Regions from separate parts of the Paenibacillus chartarius genome, predicted to be linked through region 3. Evidence: riboswitches for the same ligand, from Rfam matches in the RefSeq annotation. Region 3 holds a riboswitch; each other region holds the start of a gene.
What was found. Region 3 has a riboswitch for cobalamin ahead of ACFFK0_RS03650 (S-layer homology domain-containing protein). Riboswitches for the same ligand answer to the same signal wherever they lie in the genome.
Positions count from the first base shown of each region.

Region 1: another riboswitch for cobalamin. It lies ahead of ACFFK0_RS14780 (ribonucleoside-diphosphate reductase subunit alpha); the one in region 3 lies ahead of ACFFK0_RS03650 (S-layer homology domain-containing protein).
Region 2: another riboswitch for cobalamin. It lies ahead of ACFFK0_RS03315 (ABC transporter substrate-binding protein); the one in region 3 lies ahead of ACFFK0_RS03650 (S-layer homology domain-containing protein).

Region 1 is NZ_JBHLWN010000060.1:96,381-98,644, reverse strand. Features, by position in the region: gene ACFFK0_RS14780 (ribonucleoside-diphosphate reductase subunit alpha) at 1-926, opposite strand, end outside; cobalamin riboswitch at 1,090-1,289, opposite strand; gene ACFFK0_RS14775 (PAS domain S-box protein) at 1,505-1,891, shown strand; gene ACFFK0_RS14770 (methyltransferase domain-containing protein) at 2,071-2,264, shown strand, end outside.
Region 2 is NZ_JBHLWN010000019.1:27,753-30,016, forward strand. Features, by position in the region: gene ACFFK0_RS03305 (STAS domain-containing protein) at 1-109, shown strand, start outside; gene ACFFK0_RS03310 (CBO0543 family protein) at 354-770, shown strand; cobalamin riboswitch at 803-1,070, shown strand; gene ACFFK0_RS03315 (ABC transporter substrate-binding protein) at 1,268-2,264, shown strand, end outside.
Region 3 is NZ_JBHLWN010000020.1:44,284-46,547, reverse strand. Features, by position in the region: gene ACFFK0_RS03660 (arsenic transporter) at 1-387, shown strand, start outside; gene arsC (arsenate reductase (thioredoxin)) at 424-861, shown strand; cobalamin riboswitch at 907-1,096, shown strand; gene ACFFK0_RS03650 (S-layer homology domain-containing protein) at 1,297-2,264, shown strand, end outside.

The DNA.
Region 1 (2,264 bases), on a different contig from region 3:
CCGCTGCGCATGCCGAGCTGGTTGCAGGCGACCGCCGTATCGTTGATAATCCGGATCCATGGGATGATGCCGCCGCTCGTATGCTTGAAGCCGCGGATATCGGAGCCGGCTGCGCGCACTTTGCCCATATAAATGCCCATGCCGCCGCCGAATTTGCTCACCTGGCTGAATTGGTCGACCACATGGAAGATCGACTCGAGCGAATCGTCCACCGTAGCGATAAAGCACGAGGACAGCTGGTGGAACGGCTTGCGCGCATTGGACATCGTCGGCGTCGCTTCCGTCATCTGCAGCTGCGACATAACATCGTAAAAGCGCTTCGCCCAGTACACCCGCTGCGGCTGCGGCTCGGCGAGAGCAATCGCCATGGCTACGCCCATGAACGCCTCCTGCGGCAGCTCGTACACTTCCTTGCTGTAGCCGCGAACGCAGTAGCGCTCGGCAAGCGTCTTGACGCCGACGTAGGTGAACAGCTCGTCCCGCTCCGGCCGAATATAGGCTCCGAGCTCCTCGATGTCTTCACGGGAGTACCCCTTCAGCATATAAGCGCCGTACAGGCCCAGCTCCGTCAGCTTGTCCAGCAGCTCCGCGAAGCTGCCGTAGCCGTAGACGCCGGCCGGATAGCCCCGCTGCTGCGCCGCTTCCTTGTACAAGTCGTATATGTACAGCCTTGCTGCAACCTTGTCCCACCCCGGCTCCTGCACCGACGTCAGCTCGGCGGCGGTCTGCACGAGCTGGCGCTGAATGTGGCGGGTCGTGATGCCCGGTTTCAGCTGCGCGTGCAGCGTATCCAACAGCGCATCTTCGGACAAGCCTGTGCCGGCGACCGCGCGCCCGACGACAGTCCGTATTTTTTGCGGGTTCCAAGCTTCGTTCGTGCCGTCGCGCTTCGTGATTTGCAGTACTTCCATGATCGTTTGAGTCATGTTGGTCAAGCCTCCTGAATGGATAATGAGAAAAGGGCATTCCGCCGTTCCCCTTCGCAGAGAAAAGAACGTCGAAATGCCCGCAGCAGCATAGTGATGCAAACTTGTCGGCCCAGAACCGGCCGCCCGGCTTTCCGCAGTTTCCCTATCTCCCGTAGGTACTGGCAGCGAACGGACACAGGCAGGTCTCCTGGCTCAGGTTCATTGCAGCTCTGCTCCTTCCCGGCTTATTGAGCCAGTGGATCCTGCAGCTTGCTCCCCTTACAGTGGCGGGACCGCGTCGGAATTGCACCGAACTTCCCTATTAAGCCTGCGCTTCGCACCTTCGGCGAAGCGACAGACACCTTGTTCCGCATTAACAATATATAGTTGTCTTGTACCAATTTACACTCAATATATAGTATCGTCAATTATTTTTTTTTGCAGTACCCCACAATTTGGAGGTGTCCGGTCTAAAGTATATAATCATAGATAGAGCTCCGGTTTCCGAACGAGGAGAATGTCTCTCTATGATTTATCTAGTCACAAATCAGCGATTCTCATGATATAATAGACTTTACTTGGAAGGAGTTGTGCCAATGCCACTTAGTCGCTTATCAACGCGCGGCATTCTGGATCATATATTCCAGTACTCACCGATCGGAATGGCTCTTGTCGCCTTGGACGGAAGCTTCCTGAAGGTCAATTCAGCTTTATGCGACATTACGGGCTATGCCGAGCAGGAGCTAACGACGCTCTGCTTCCAGGATATTACTCTCGAAGAGGATTTGCCGGAATCAGTGCGCGTTATCGACTGTCTCCTCAATCGCGGCGACAACTCCGTGGAGCTGACAAAGCGGTATTTTCACAAGGCAGGCCATCGGGTAACCGTCCGCATCCATACCAGTGTCGTACGCGATCCTGACAGCAACAGCCCCATTCTGCTCGTCGCTCAAATTTTGAAGCTGCCCGAAGCTTCTTGCTGAAGCTGCGTTCCGCCGCTTTGCCTGCACTCCGCCGTCCGCTTTCTCCCAAGCCGTGTGAACGGCTCTTTCTCATGACGTTAGCCCGGACCATCATGGGCATTGTCCCTTACCCGCCGTTCCGATTCTGCATAAGCTGTACAAACTATTTTGCAGAATGGCTACGAAAGGAGTAATGGTCCATGAAGCTGGACATCGGCTGCGGTGCCAACAAGCACGCCGGCTTCTTCGGCATCGACAAGCTGCCGCATCCCGGCGTCGATCTCGTCTGCGATATCGACCAGGGGATCCCCTTGCCCGATTCCTCGGCCTCGTTCATAATGGCCTGCCGATCGCTGCCGTACGTTGCGAATTTGCCGTTCGTACTAAGCGAGCT
Region 2 (2,264 bases), on a different contig from region 3:
TCGGCCAGAAATCGTGAAGACGATGCTGAAGCTCGGCGTTTCCTTCGATCACAAAGCGGAAACGAAGGGGACCCTGCAGCAAGCCTTATTACAGTATCTGCACATGTAGATTGGACTACGGATTCGCGGGAACCTGCGGGCGGCACTTGGCCTGCGGATCGGGGATCTTCCACGAAGGCGGCCGAATAGGCCGTCTTTTTTTCGATTCGGGAGCTTTACTCACAGTTTCGTTCTTTGGCGATACCTCCAAGCAAGCGGGCGGTTTTGCGTCACAGACAATATGGGTAGAATAAACTTGTGGTAATAACACCCAAGTGCGTCGAGGGAAAACAATGAATGATCAACTGCATGATATGCAGCAAAAGGCTGCCCAATTTGAACTTGAAAGATGGATCGGCAGCGAAGTTTTTACGTGGCCGTGGTGGTTCTTGTTAGCTCTGTTTTTGATTCCATGGTTCGTTTTGTTTAAGTTGATTGACCGCAGTAGGGCATATTCGATTTGGTTCTTTGGACTTATAGTACTGATTATTACGTCCTTTACGGACGATCTAGGTGCAGAGATCGGAGCCTGGGTATATCCTGTTAAGTTAGTCCCCTACTCTTTGATCGGGTTTCCCTATGATTTTTCCATGGTCCCGGTTGCGCAGATGTTGATATTTCAATACTTCAGAACGTGGAAATCTTTCTCCGCTGGCTTATTATGTCAAGCGCTTGCAACCTCCTTCGAGCCTAAAATAACGCTTGTCTCATCCCCCCGGACTGTCCTATAATCGATGGAGAGTTATGGGTCTGGACCCACTGAAATACCTTACTGCCGATAGGTGCCTGCAAGCTCCGCTGTGCAGGTTAAAAGGGAAGCCGGTGCAAGTCCGGCACGGTCCCGCCACTGTTAACCGGGTAACGCCTCAACCGCCACTGTCTGCAAATCGACGGGAAGGCGAGGCGGCGTGCTTCGTCCGATCGATAACTTTCGCAGGCGTTGTTCATCATGCCGATGAGACGCTGCGCAGGCGTTTGCGATCGACCGCACACCCGCAAGTCAGGAAACCTGCCTATTCGGTTCGGCTAACGAAATCCTTCGAGGAGAGGATCGCGCTATTCGGAATGATGCAGGCAGTTGGAGCCGCCCTAACGGCTCATGCACACAGCACATGCTTTCCGTTTATCGTCCCCTCTGCCTTGCGGCGGAGGGGTTTTCGTATTGATGCCCGGGCCAGGTCGGAGGTAGGGAGGTTTCAGCATTCCGAATCAGAAAGAGGAGAGGAACATGAAACAGAAGACGGCATGGTTGAAGAAAGGTCTTATTTGGACGGCGGCGGGCGCGCTTGCGCTTGCACTCGCGGGCTGCGGCGCCAAGGACAATGGTTCGGGGAACGGGACGGCCGCGGCTCCCGGCGCAAGTAACGGACAAGCCGCTACGCCGGCGGCATCGTCGGCAAAGAAGACGCAGTATCCGCTGAAGGAGAAGGATGCGACCGGCAAGGAGTTCGTGTTTGAGAAGGCTCCGGCGAAGATCGCATCGGTATCCCCTGCGGAGACGGAAGCGCTGTACGCGCTCGGTCTGGGGGATAAGGTGGTCGGCGTTTCCGATTATGACGATTATCCGGCGGAAGTCAAGTCGAAGCCGAAGCTCGGCGGCGTCGTGAAGCCGAACACCGAGGCGGTCATCGCAACGGGTGCGGAGCTCGTCTTTGCCGGCGTGTCCCAGAGGAGGGACGTCGTTGAACAGATGCGCGGACTGAACATTAACGTGTTTCAGGTAGAGCCGAAGTCGCTGCAGGACGTGATGAACGACATTCTTCAATTCGGACGGATTATGGACACTCAGGAGGAAGCTGAGAAGGTCGTAGCCAAAATGAAGGCGGACATCCGGAAGGTGCAGGACGCGGTCAAAGGCGTGAAGCCGGAAGAGAAAAAGAAGGTGTACGTCGAGTTTTCGCCGGGCTGGACCGTTGGTAAGGGCGAGTTCATGGACGAGCTGATTACGCTGGCGGGCGGAGTGAACGTTGCGGCCGATACGCAGGGCTGGAACAAGATCAGTGAGGAGAAAATCATTCAGGCGAACCCGGATGTCATCGTATTCGCAGCGGGAATCACCGACGAGAAGACGAAGAAGTCGCTCGAGCAGGTCATTCGCGAGCGCAGCGGCTGGGATAAGATTAATGCGATTAAGAATAATCGGGTCGTAGGCCTGGAATCCGGACCGTTTAACCGCCCGGGCCCGCGGCTGACGGAAGGGCTGCTGGCGATGGCGAAGGCGGTCT
Region 3 (2,264 bases):
TTGATTGATGCTCTGGCGATCCAAGGGACTGCTGCCGAAGGCGCGGTAAGGGAGGCGCTGATATACGCGAATGTAGTAGGAAGCGACCTCGGTCCGAAAATAACGCCGATCGGCTCTCTCGCCACATTGCTATGGCTTCATGTACTGTCGGCGAAAGGTGTGAAGATTACGTGGGGCGGCTACTTCAAGACAGGAATGATTTTGACGGTTCCGACATTGCTGATCACTTTGATGGGCTTGTATTTGTGGCTTAGCGTGATTCACTCGACGACGGTAAACATCTGGCTCTTGATTGCAGGAATCGCTGTGGCGATGGCTGCGGTCGCGATGCTCTTGAAGGCCGTCAAGGGAGTTAAACCAACGAAGCGCGGTCACCAGGGCGTTTAACCGCCGGTGAGCCGGACGACAAGGAGAATGGAATCGATGGAAGCGACCAAGCCTATCGTGTATTTCTTATGTACGGGAAACTCCTGCCGCAGTCAAATGGCTGACGGGTTCCTTAAGGCGCTGGGCGGCGATAAGTTTGAGGTCAAAAGTGCGGGGCTTGAAGCCCACGGGTTGAACCCGCGCGCGGTAGCCGTGATGAAAGAGGCCGGCGTGGACATTTCCGCCCATACGTCCGATGTGATCGACCCGGAGCTCCTGAACAAAGCGAAATACGTGATTACGCTGTGCGGACATGCCGACGAGCACTGCCCGGTCATCGCGAATCCCAGCGTGGTGAAGTGGCACTGGGGCTTTGAGGACCCCGCCAAGGCTACGGGTACGGAGGAAGAGATCATGGCGAAGTTCCGGGAAGTCCGCGATTCCATTAAGGACCGGATAGCGCTGTTCGTCAAAGAAGGAGAGAGCGCAATATAGACGATTGCTAGTTTTCGTGATATGATTACTTCCGTTATTTTCACAACCTCATAGGGGAAGACAGGTGTCGAATCCTACGGATTCGTTCGCAAGGGAAGCCGGTGCAAATCCGGCACGGTCGCGCCACTGTAAGCGAGGAGCCCACCGCAAATGCCACTGTTTCGGAAGAGACGGGAAGGTGCGGAGAGGGCGATGATGCGCAAGTCAGGATACCTGCCTGTCGGAATCACCAATGGAACCTACGCGATATAGGGAAGGTGATGGGCAAGCGCCGCTTGCGTGCATTCGCATGGCTTCTTGGCGTGTCTTTTGCCGATTATACAAATCTATTACGTCGCTAGAGCACCTCCGATTGGGGGTGCTTTTTGTGTGGTTTCGCAGGTGACTCTCGGCTAGAGGAGTGAGAACGAGGTGAAGGGGAGGAGTTACAGAGGTATGGGTACATTCAAACAATGGCGGATGCGGCTCAGCAGGATCGTCATTGCGATGCTGGCCGTAACGTTGATCTCAAGCGGGCTGCTGCCGGTTCTGCCGGTGCAGGCATCAGAGGCAGTGACCGCTCCTGCGACTCGCACGGTTACGGTCCGGCAGGCCGTCAATGAGGCGGCGGCTTGGATTGTCGATCAAGGTCCCGTAACGGACGATTGGTACGCTTATTCTATTGCGAAGGCGGGAAAAACCGTAGAGAGCGGTTACCTGACTTCGGCAGAGCAGAGGGCACAGGCGTTTACTAGCGATACGCTGCCGACGGCCTATGCCAAGCTGGTGCTCGGAGTGAAGGCGGCCGGGGGCGACCCGCAATCGATTGCGGGCCGCAATTTGATCGAAGCGATCTATAATCGAGCGGATCTGCCGGCACAAGGCGCTAATGCCGTAATTTACGGTCTGCTGGCATTAGACAGCGGCAATTATATGATTCCTTCCGATGCGGCTTGGACGAAGGACAAGCTGGTGAAATGGCTGCTCCAGAAGCAGATTCCGAATCAGGGCTGGGATTTATATGAGAGTACAAAGGCGAATGTTGACATTACGGCAGCCGCGCTCTGGGCGCTGGCTCCTTACAAGGATCGCACGGATGTAGCGGCCGCCGTCAACGATGCCGTGGCGTGGCTGGCTGCTCAGCAGCAAAGCAACGGCGACCTGACCGCAGACCGCAGCAACAGCAATAGTCTGGCGATGGTCGTACTCGGCCTCTCATCCCAGCTTAAGGACGGGACACAGGGCAGCTTCGCCAAGGCGGACGGCAACCTGATCTCTGCGTTAATGAAGTATGCAAGCGGGGACGGCGGCTTCTCTTATAAAGCGGGCAGCGGATCGTCCGACGGCTTCTCCACTTATCAGGCTTTGCTGGCGTTAGCCGCTTACGACACGATGGCAGGCGGCTCGGGCCAAACGTATGAAGT